2 regions of the Cupriavidus sp. 01T418 genome follow, and region 2 is predicted to be linked to the other one. Evidence: predicted binding sites of a transcription regulator. Region 2 holds the regulator's gene; the other holds the start of a gene.

Region 1 (5,115 bases), on a different contig from region 2:
GCTGTGGCGCCAGCTCGGCATGACCGCCGACGGCGATTACATTCCGCACTCGGCCCTGGTGGCGATCCACTGGGTGCATCGCGGTTTTGCCTTTGTCGTGCTGGCTTTCCTGGCCTGGTTCGGCCTGCGGGCGCGCCGCATTGGCGGCCTTGGACGCAGCGCCGGCTGGCTGATGGGCGTGCTGGCGCTGCAACTGGCAACCGGTCTTTCGAACATCGTGTTCGACTGGCCGCTGGGCGCCGCGGTGGCGCATAACGGTGGCGCGGCGGTCTTGCTGCTGCTGTTGGTTCGCCTCAATTACAATATAGGGCTCGCGGCCCGGTCCGCGAACATCGCTACGGACGTGCCGGCTGCCGCGCGCGCCACATGAAAGACAAGAACTCCCCAGTGGCTACTGCTACCCACACACATCCCTTCGGACGGGTTCGTCACCTGGTCCGCCAATACGCCGCCCTGACCAAGCCCCGAGTGACGCAGCTTGCCGTCTTCTGCGCCATCATCGGCATGTTCCTGGCCACGCCAGGCATGGTGCCGTGGCCGGTGCTGATCGGGGGCGCCGCTGGCATCTGGCTGCTGGCGGGTGCCGCTTTCGCCATTAACTGCCTGGTGGAACAGAAGGTCGATGCGCTGATGCGCCGCACGGCCTGGCGCCCCTCGGCCACTGGCGAAATCACCACCTTCCAGACCCTGGTGTTCTCGGCGGTGCTGGGCGGGGCGGGGATGTGGCTGCTGCATGTCTACACCAATGACCTGACCATGTGGCTGACCGTGGCCACCTTCGTCGGCTACGCCGTGGTGTACACGATCCTGCTCAAGCCGGCCACGCCGCAGAATATCGTGATCGGCGGCCTGTCCGGCGCCATGCCACCGGCGCTTGGGTGGGCGGCTGTTGCAGGCGATCTGCCGGCCGAGGCCTGGTTCCTGGTGCTGATCATCTTCACGTGGACGCCGCCGCATTTCTGGGCGCTTGCCCTGTACCGCCGGGCCGATTACGCCAAGTCCGGCCTGCCGATGCTGCCGGTGACGCATGGCGAGCGCTTCACGCTGCTGCACATCCTGCTGTACACGCTGATCATGATCGCGGCTACGCTGCTGCCGTTCGTGTACGGCATGTGCGGTTATATCTACCTGGCGGCGGCGCTGATCCTGGGCGGCGTTTTCCTGGCGTATTCCTGGAAGATGTACCGCAATTATTCGGATGCACTGGCGCAGCGGGCCTTTCGCTTCTCGATCCTTTACCTCTCGCTGCTATTCGCCGCGCTGCTGGTCGACCATTACTTCAAGTACCTGCCGCAGGCCTGAGCGGCAGGCATGGCTTGCGACATCTTGTCGCGGCCTGCGTGCGCGGGAACTCGAATCGGCGATACTGCATGACAACTGTCAATGTGACCTTGCCGCGTCCGGCCGAGTGCCGGGCGTTCCCGGCCCGCCAAACCTACCGAACCCGCATGTCAAACCGTCTCTCTCCCGGCCTCATGGCCAACTTCGCCAACTTCGCCACCTTGCGCCGGTTGTGCCTGCTGGCGCTGTGCTCGTTGCTGCTTGCGGCATGCGGGCAACAAAGGGCGTCCTTCAAGAACGTCGACATCACTGGCGGCAGTGAATTCGGCAAGGACTTCGTCCTCACCGATCACAACGGCAAGGTGCGCACGATCGCGGACTTCAAGGGCAAGGTAGTGGTGATGTTCTTCGGCTATACGCATTGCCCCGATGTGTGCCCGACCACCATGGCTGAGCTGAAGGCGGTCATGGAGCAACTGGGACCGGACGCCGACAAGGTGCAGGTGCTGTTTGTCACGGTTGATCCCGAGCGCGATACGCAGGCGCTGCTGGCGCAATACGTGCCGGCTTTCGATCCGCGCTTCCTGGGCATGCGTGCGGCCGACGACGCCGCGCTGCAAAAGGTCGCCAAGGACTTCAAGGTGTTCTACGCCAAGGTGCCGGGCACGTCGCCGTCCAACTACACCATGGACCACTCGGCGGGCAGCTATGTGTTCGACCCGAGCGKGAAGCTGCGCCTGTTCATTCGCCACGGCCAGGGGCCGGAGCCGATCGCGCACGACATCAAGCAACTGCTTGCTTCCTGAGGGGCGCCGCCGGTTGCCCCGGTTGGCAAAATAAAACAGGGCCGGTCGCGAGACCGGCCCTGTTGCCTTCGGGAAGGGGCGGGGGAGAAATGCCCGCCGCCGTCCGGCGCGCTTCAGGCGAATGCCTGCAGCGCTCCCTTCATCTTCTTCATCGCCGCGGTTTCGATCTGGCGGATGCGCTCGGCGGAAACGCCGAACTCGTCGGCCAGCTCGTGCAGCGTGGAACCGCCGGAGCCGTCGTCATTGACCTGCAGCCAGCGCGCTTCGATGATGCGGCGGCTACGGTCGTCGAGCTTGGACAGGGCTTCTTCCAGGCCTTGCACCTGCATGCGGTCGTGACGCTGGGCCTCGATCACGCGGGTGGGCTCGTTGTGATTGTCGGCCAGGTAGGCGATGGGAGCGAACTCCTCCTCGCCATCGTCGATCTGGCCTTCGAGCGCCAGGTCGCCGCCGGACAGGCGGGTTTCCATCTCCATCACTTCTTCCGGCTTGACGTTCAGCTCGCGCGCCACCGCGTCGATCTGTTCCGGCGTGAAGGTATGGGCACCCTGCTTGTGGCTGCGCAGGTTGAAGAACAGCTTGCGCTGGGCCTTGGTGGTAGCCACCTTGACCATGCGCCAGTTCTTCAGCACATATTCGTGGATCTCGGCCTTGATCCAGTGCATCGCGTACGACACCAGCCGCACGCCCTGGTCCGGGTCGAAGCGCTTCACGGCCTTCATCAGGCCGATATTGCCTTCCTGGATCAGATCCGCATGGGGCAGGCCGTAGCCGAGGTACTGGCGGGCGATGGACACCACCAGGCGCAGGTGCGACAGCACCATCCGGCGTGCCGCATCCACGGAGTCGTGCTCGCGCAACTCGCGCGCCAGCCGCTGCTCTTCCTCGGGGGTGAGCAGGGGGATACGGTGGACAGCCTGGATATAGCTGTCCAGATTTCCCAGCGTTCCGGGAAGTGTCAGTGCAAACGTCCCGGCGCCCTTGGGGGCCGTGGGCAGCTTGGTCATTTGGGTTTGGTCAGCAGATAGGACCGCGTTCACTCGATTGCTCCTTTTGCATCCGGCGGGTGGGTTGCCCGCGTACGCCAACCCATGGGGGCTACGCACTGCATTGCAACACATATTAGCACTCAAGCCGGGGGACTGCTAAGTTGGAGTAACTATAGGGTTAATAGTTCCCGACAATCACATTATGCTTTTACATAGTATTTTGCGCCAAGAGCTTGCGGGATGTGGCGAGCCCACTATCCTGCGCTGCGCTATCAGCTGAATGACAAGGGTTAGAGGGCACCCGCCGCCTTCGGTTCTTCCGCCAAATGAGATGCAGTGTTTCTTCAGGGGCTACACTCTTTTTTATTACACTGACCGCCAGTGCCGCCAGCATCGGCCGAACCGGGGAGAATTCATGTCTGCCATAGAACACTTGCTCAAACCGCATACGCGTGACCTCGGCGACTTCGCCGTAAGCCGGCTGCTGCCCGCCGCGGCAACCCAGACTGTCGGGCCCTTTATCTTCTTCGACCATATGGGACCGGTGGCGATGCCGCCCGGGGAAGGTGCGGATGTGCGGCCACATCCGCATATCGGCCTGGCGACCGTGACCTACCTGTTCGAAGGCGAGATCCTTCACCACGACAGCCTGGGCAGCAAGCAGGTGATCAGGCCGGGCGACGTGAACTGGATGACGGCGGGCAAGGGCATCGCCCACTCCGAGCGCTCGCCCCAGGCCGCCCGCGATGCCGGGCCGCGCCTGCATGGAATCCAGACCTGGGTGGCCCTGCCCAAGGCGCATGAGAACGACGAGCCGTCCTTCCATCATCATCCCGCCGCCACGCTGCCCAAGCTGGAGCGTCCGGGGGTGAGGATGACCGTGATCGCGGGAGACGCGTTTGGCGCGGTGGCGCCCGTGAAGGTGTTTAGCCGTACGCTGTACGTGGCGATCGAGCTCGATGCGGGTGCCAGCCTGGAAATTCCGCCGGAGCATGCCGAACGCGGCATCTATCCGGTGGACGGCAGCATCGCGCTGGATGGCGAAACGCTGCCGGAGCGGCATCTGGCGGTGCTGGTGCCGGGCGAGACCGTGACGCTGACGGCGCGCGAGCCGTCGCGGGTGATGCTGCTTGGGGGCGACCCGGCCGACGGGCACCGCTTTATCTTCTGGAACTTCGTCGCCAGCACCAAGGAAGCCATCGAAGCAGCCTCCCAGCGCTGGGAGGATAACCAGTTCCCGCGCGTGCCCGGCGAGGACGACCGCATCCCGCTGCCCCAGCGCAAGCGCTGAACGCCCGGGATGGCTCAGACCGGGCTGGCCCAGGTCACCCGCGTGCCTTGTTCCAGGCAACTGCGGATCGCCTCGATCTGGGTGGCGATCGGAGCGGGAACGGGCGCCTTGCCGTCCAGCACGAGCCGGATCCAGGCGGCGGTCTGGTCCACATCGCTGCCGGGCGGCAATTCCGGCACTTCAACGATGGAGCCCGCGGTGGGATCGACCAGCGTGCGCTGATGCCCATCGTGCAGCCAGTCGATGCGGCCGCCGCGGCGTGCGTCGGCCACCACCTCGCCCTCCGTGCCACGCGCCAGCAGCACATTGGCGGGTTCGCGCGAGAAGTAGTCGGTGAGGGTCTCGCGGTACTCGGGATGGGTGTAGCTGTACAGCCGCAGCGCCTCGGCCGGGGAGTGGGTGCCCACCGGCTGAAGCAGCTTGACCACGGTATGCGCGGAGTTGCGCAAGCCGATCTGCATGCGCCGGTCCAGCATGCCGGCCAGCGCCGGCGACAGCACATCGATCGGCAGCACCGCCAGCGGGCCGGGTTGGCTGTCCTTGCTGCGAAGCTGGCTTTCGGCCTGCGCCACGGCGCTGCACGGCGCGATGCCCAGCGCCTCGAACAGCGAGATGCTGGTGACGCGCCCGGTGAACGCGCGGCTGCCATGCACCAGCACGGGAATGCCTTCGCGCGCCAGCAACAGCGACAACAGCGGCACCAGGTTGGGCTGCTTGCGCGCGCCGTTATAGCTTGGGATGGTCACCA
Region 2 (5,115 bases):
GATGGTTACCGGTTACCGGCCCGGTGCGGTGACGCGGGCAATCAACTGGCGGCCCGGCGCGAACGGCGCTCCCGGGCCGTGCCGGTGGCGCCGCGCGCGCCTTGCGCGAGCATCTCCTCGGCGTGCTGCACGGTGGTGGCGGTCACGGTGGTGCCGCCCAGCATGCGGGCGGTCTCGACCACGCGGCCGGCGGCGTCGAGGGCGCGGATGCGCGAGCGGGTGACCGAGCCCATGCCTTCGGGCTGGCTGGTCTCCTTGCTGACCAGCAGGTGGGCGCCGGCCTGGGCGGCGACTTGCGGCAGGTGGGTCACGCACAGCACCTGGCGGGCGCGCCCAAGCTCCTGCAGCCGGCGGCCCACCACTTCGGCCACCGCGCCGCCGATGCCGGTGTCGACCTCGTCGAAGATCAGGGTCGGGGTCGGCGCGGCCTCGCTGGTGATCACCGAAATCGCCAGGCTGATACGGGCGAGTTCGCCGCCCGAGGCCACCTTGGCGAGGGGCCGCGCGCTCACGCCGGCATGGCCGGCCACCAGGAATTCGACTTGTTCCAGGCCGTGGCTCTGCCCTTCGTCGAGCGGGTGCAGCGCCACGACGAAGCTGCCGCCCGCCATGGACAGTCCCTGCATGGCATCCGTGACCGCGGCCGACAGGCTTTCCGCCGCCACCTTGCGGGCGGCGCCGAGGTGCTGGGCGATGGTCAGGTAGGCGGCTCGGGCCGCGGCCTCGCGCGCCATCGCCTTGTTCAGGTCCTGGGCGGACTGGAGGTCGTCGAGCTGCCGGCGGCGGGCCAGCAGCTCGTCCGGCAGTTGCTCGGGCGGCATCCGGTACTTGCGCGCGGTGGTGTGCAGCGCCTGCATGCGCGCCTCCACCAGTTGCAGGCGTTCCGGGTCGAGATCGAGCCGGTCGACGTAGCGGTTGAGGGAGTGCGCGGCCTCCTCGACCTGCACCAGGGCCGGGTCCAGCGCCGCCAGCACGTCGCCCAGGGCAGGATCGACGTTCTCCAGCTGGCGCAGGCGCTGCACCACGCTGTTGAGCCCCGATAGCACCGAGCCATCGGCTTCGGACAACGCCTCCAGCGCGGCGCGGCTGCCCTCGATCAGCCCGGCGGCGTGCGAGAGCCGGTTGTATTCAGCCTGGATGTCTTCCCATTCGCCGGCTTGCGGCGCCAGCTTTTCGAGTTCGCCGACCTGCCATTCGAGCCGTTCGCGTTCGAGCTGCATCTCGCGCGAGCGGTGCTCGATGGTCTCGCGCTGGCGCACGCAGGCGCGCCACGAGCGCCAGGCCTCGGCGACCGCGCCGGCCTGGGCGGCAAGGCCGGCGTGGGCATCGAGCAGCAGGCGCTGCGCGTCCGGGCGCAACAGCAACTGGTGGGCATGCTGGCCGTGGATGTCGACCAGGCGGTCGCCGATGTCGCGCAACTGGCCCAGCGTGGCGGCGGCGCCATTGATGAAGGCCTTGCTGCGCCCGCCGGCATCGACGGTGCGGCGCAGCAGCACGGTGCCGTCGTCGCCGGTGAGGTCGTGTTCGGCCAGCCAGGCATCGAGCCCGGCGGGGGTGGCGAAAGTGGCGCTGATACTGGCCCGGGCGGCGCCTTCGCGTACCACGCCGGCGTCAGCGCGCTCACCCAGCACCAGGGCCAGCGCATCGATCAGGATCGATTTACCGGCGCCGGTCTCGCCGGTAAAGACGGTGAAGCCCGGGGAGAAGTCGAGGTCGAGCGTATCGACGATGACGAAATCGCGGATGGACAGGCTGCGCAGCATCGTGGGTTCGGTTCAGGGGCGGATCTGGGCCGGATCAGAGCCGGTTGTCTTCGCTCGGGTACTCGTGCCAGTGCAGCTTCTTGCGCAGAGTCGTGTAGTAGTTGTAGCCGATCGGGTGCAGCAGGTTGACGGTCTTGGCCGAACGGCGGACCACGATGCGATCGCCAGGCAGCAGCGAGGTCAGCGACTGCATGTCGAAGTTGACGCTGGCGTCGCGCGCCGTTGCCACTTCGATCGAGACTTCGGCGTCGTGCGGCAGGACGATCGGGCGGTTGGACAGCGCGTGTGGGGCAATCGGCACCAGCACCAGCCCCGACAGGGTGGGGTGCAGGATCGGGCCACCCGCCGACAGCGCATAGGCGGTCGAGCCGGTCGGCGTCGAGACGATCAGGCCGTCCGAACGCTGGTTGTACATGAAGTGGCCGTCCACCGAAACCGCCAGCTCGACCATGCCGGAGATGCCGGAACGGTTGACAACCACGTCGTTGAAGGCCAGCGCGGAGAAGATCACGCCATCGTCGCGCACCACCTGCGACTCCAGCAGCATGCGGGTCTCGGATTCGTGGCGGCCCGCGAGCATGTCGGGCAGTACCGATTGCACGTCTTGCAGCGGGATGTCGGTCATGAAGCCGAGGCGCCCATGGTTCACGCCGATCAACGGCACCGGGTAGCCGGCCAGCTGGCGCGCCAGGCCCAGCAGGGTGCCGTCGCCGCCCAGCACCACCGCCACATCGGCATGCTTGCCGATCTCGTCGGGCGCCAGGGTCGGATAGTCGGTCAGCCCGGTGGCCATTGCGGTCTCGCGTTCGAACACCACATCCTGGCCGTTCTTGAGGATACAGGCGGCCAGGTCTTCCAGCGGCCCCTCGATGCCGGCGGTGGCGTACCTGCCGATCAGGGCGACGGTGCGAAAGGGCGCGCGCGTGGCGCCGGGCGTAGGGAGCGAGGACATGCCGGGATTAGACCATATCGCCGCCGCCATTGTCAGCAGATCGGCACCCCCGGCCCGGCCGGAACACGGATGAGCCGCCCGAACGCGGTAAACTTGCGTAAAATCGGGAACATCATGGATGAACGTGCGAAAACGCTTCTCAAAACCCTGATCGAGCGCTACATCGCCGAGGGGCAGCCCGTGGGCTCACGGACCTTGTCGAAGTACTCCGGGCTCGATCTGTCGCCTGCCACGATCCGCAATGTGATGTCGGATCTGGAGGAGATGGGGTTTATTGCCAGTCCGCATACCTCGGCCGGGCGCATTCCGACGCCGCGCGGCTACCGCTTGTTCGTCGACACCATGCTGACCGCCCAGTCGCTGGAAGGCGCGCTCAACCTGGCCGAGCTGACGGGCAAGATCCAGGGCCAGCTGCGCGGCCAGCAGATGGGGCCGCAGCGGATGATCACCTCGGCGGCGCACACCCTGTCCAACCTGTCGCAATTTGCCGGTGTGGTAATGACGCCGCGCCGCGCCCAGGCGTTCCGCCAGGTCGAGTTCATGCGGCTCTCCGACAAGCGCATCCTGCTGATCATCGTCACGCCCGAGGGCGATGTGCAGAACCGCATCATCCAGACCGAGCTGCCATATTCCCCGTCGCAACTGGTCGAAGCCGCCAATTTCATCAATTCGCACTTTGCCGGCATGAGCTTCGACAATGTGCGCAACCACCTGCGCGGCGAACTGCAGGCGCTGCGCATGGATATGTCGCAGCTGATGCAGGCGGCGGTGGAGGCGGGCAGCAGCGCCATGGCCGAGGAGGAGGAGGACGATCACGTCTTTATTTCCGGCGAACGCAAGCTGCTCGAGGTGGAAGACCTCTCGTCCAGCATGGAGAAGCTGCGCAAGCTGTTCGACGTCTTCGAACACAAGACCGGCCTGCTCAAGCTGCTCGATGTCTCGAGCCACGCCCAGGGCGTGCAGATCTTCATCGGCGGCGAGAGCAAGCTGGTGCCGCTGGAAGACATGGCGGTCATCACCGCGCCCTACGAGGTCGACGGGCAGATCGTCGGCACCCTCGGGGTGATCGGTCCGACCCGCATGGCCTACGAACGGGTGATCCCGATCGTTGACATTACCGCGCGCCTGTTGTCCAGCGCGCTCAGCCAGAACTAGTATTGTCCTGGCCCGGTCTCACAGACTGCCTGTCCCCTTCATCCTGTCAGCTCGGCGAGACCTGGCGGCCGCGCGCCCTGTGCCCGCGCCGCCCCGCCACACCGGAAATTGCATGACGTTTACTCCCGAACCGGCCTACCAGCATGGCCAGGCGCCGCGTACGGCGATCCTGCTGATCAACCTCGGCACGCCCGATGCGCCGACGCCCAAGGCGGTCGGCAGTTATCTCAAGCAGTTCCTCTCCGATCCGCGTGTCGTGGAAATCCCGCGCGCGGCGTGGCTGCCGATCCTGTACGGCATCATCCTGCCGCTGCGTTCGCGCGCTTCCGCGATGAAGTACGAATCGATCTGGCTGCGCGAGGCGCATATGACCGGATCGCCGCTGCTGGTCCATACCGAGCGCCAGGCCCACGCCTTGCAGTTGTTGCTCAACCAGCATGGCCATGCGGTGACGGTGGCGTGCGCCATGCGATACGGCAACCCGTCGATCGCCTCGGTGCTGGAAGCGCTGCGCCGCCAGGGCACCGAACGCATCCTGTTGCTGCCGATGTACCCGCAGTACTCCGGCACCACCACGGCGACGGGTTTCGACGAGGTGTTCCGGGTGCTGAAGTCATGGCGTAACCAGCCCGAGTTGCGGCTGGTCAAGCATTTTCACGACCATCCGGCGTATATCGCGGCCCTGCACCAGCAGGTCGGGGCATACTGGGCGCAACACGGCACGCCGGATTTCGCGCGCGGCGACAAGCTGATCCTGTCATTTCACGGGGTGCCGCGCCGGACGCTGGAGCTGGGTGATCCCTACCACTGCGAATGCCTCAAGACCGGGCGCCTGCTGGGCGAGGCGCTGGGCTTGCAGCCCGGGCAGTACCAGGTCACCTTCCAGTCGCGCTTCGGCAAGGCGGAGTGGCTGCAGCCCTATACCGCGCCCACCCTGCAGGAACTGGGCAAAGTCGGCACCGGCCGGGTCGACGTGTTCTGCCCCGGCTTCCCGGCAGACTGCCTCGAAACGCTGGAGGAGATCGCCATGGAAGGGCGCTCCGAGTTCCAGATGGCTGGCGGCAAGGTATTTCACTACATTCCTTGCCTCAACGATGCGGAAAGCTGGATCGCCGGACTCGCCGAAATCGGCTTGCAGCACCTGCAAGGCTGGCCGCTGCGGCCGCCCCATCCGCATGAGCTCGAAGCCCGGCGCACGCAAGCCCAGACCCGCGGGGCGGCGGCATGACCGGCGCCTGGCCAACG

Evidence for each region. Region 2 encodes HrcA, which represses chaperone genes, less so after heat shock. Its sites were predicted from a motif close to TTAGCACTCNNNNNNNNNGAGTGCTAA; they were not measured.
Region 1: the regulator HrcA is predicted to act here: its motif matches at 3,210-3,236, upstream of rpoH (RNA polymerase sigma factor RpoH).

The regions. Positions count from the first base shown of each region.
Region 1 is NZ_JBFTQG010000003.1:334,649-339,763, forward strand. Features, by position in the region: gene AC1DQ3_RS05710 (COX15/CtaA family protein) at 1-370, shown strand, start outside; gene cyoE (heme o synthase) at 367-1,302, shown strand; gene AC1DQ3_RS05720 (SCO family protein) at 1,476-2,087, shown strand; gene rpoH (RNA polymerase sigma factor RpoH) at 2,201-3,094, opposite strand; gene AC1DQ3_RS05730 (pirin family protein) at 3,492-4,367, shown strand; gene ybiB (DNA-binding protein YbiB) at 4,382-5,115, opposite strand, start outside.
Region 2 is NZ_JBFTQG010000002.1:284,414-289,528, forward strand. Features, by position in the region: gene recN (DNA repair protein RecN) at 42-1,763, opposite strand; gene AC1DQ3_RS03405 (NAD kinase) at 1,798-2,715, opposite strand; gene hrcA (heat-inducible transcriptional repressor HrcA) at 2,830-3,870, shown strand; gene hemH (ferrochelatase) at 3,983-5,098, shown strand.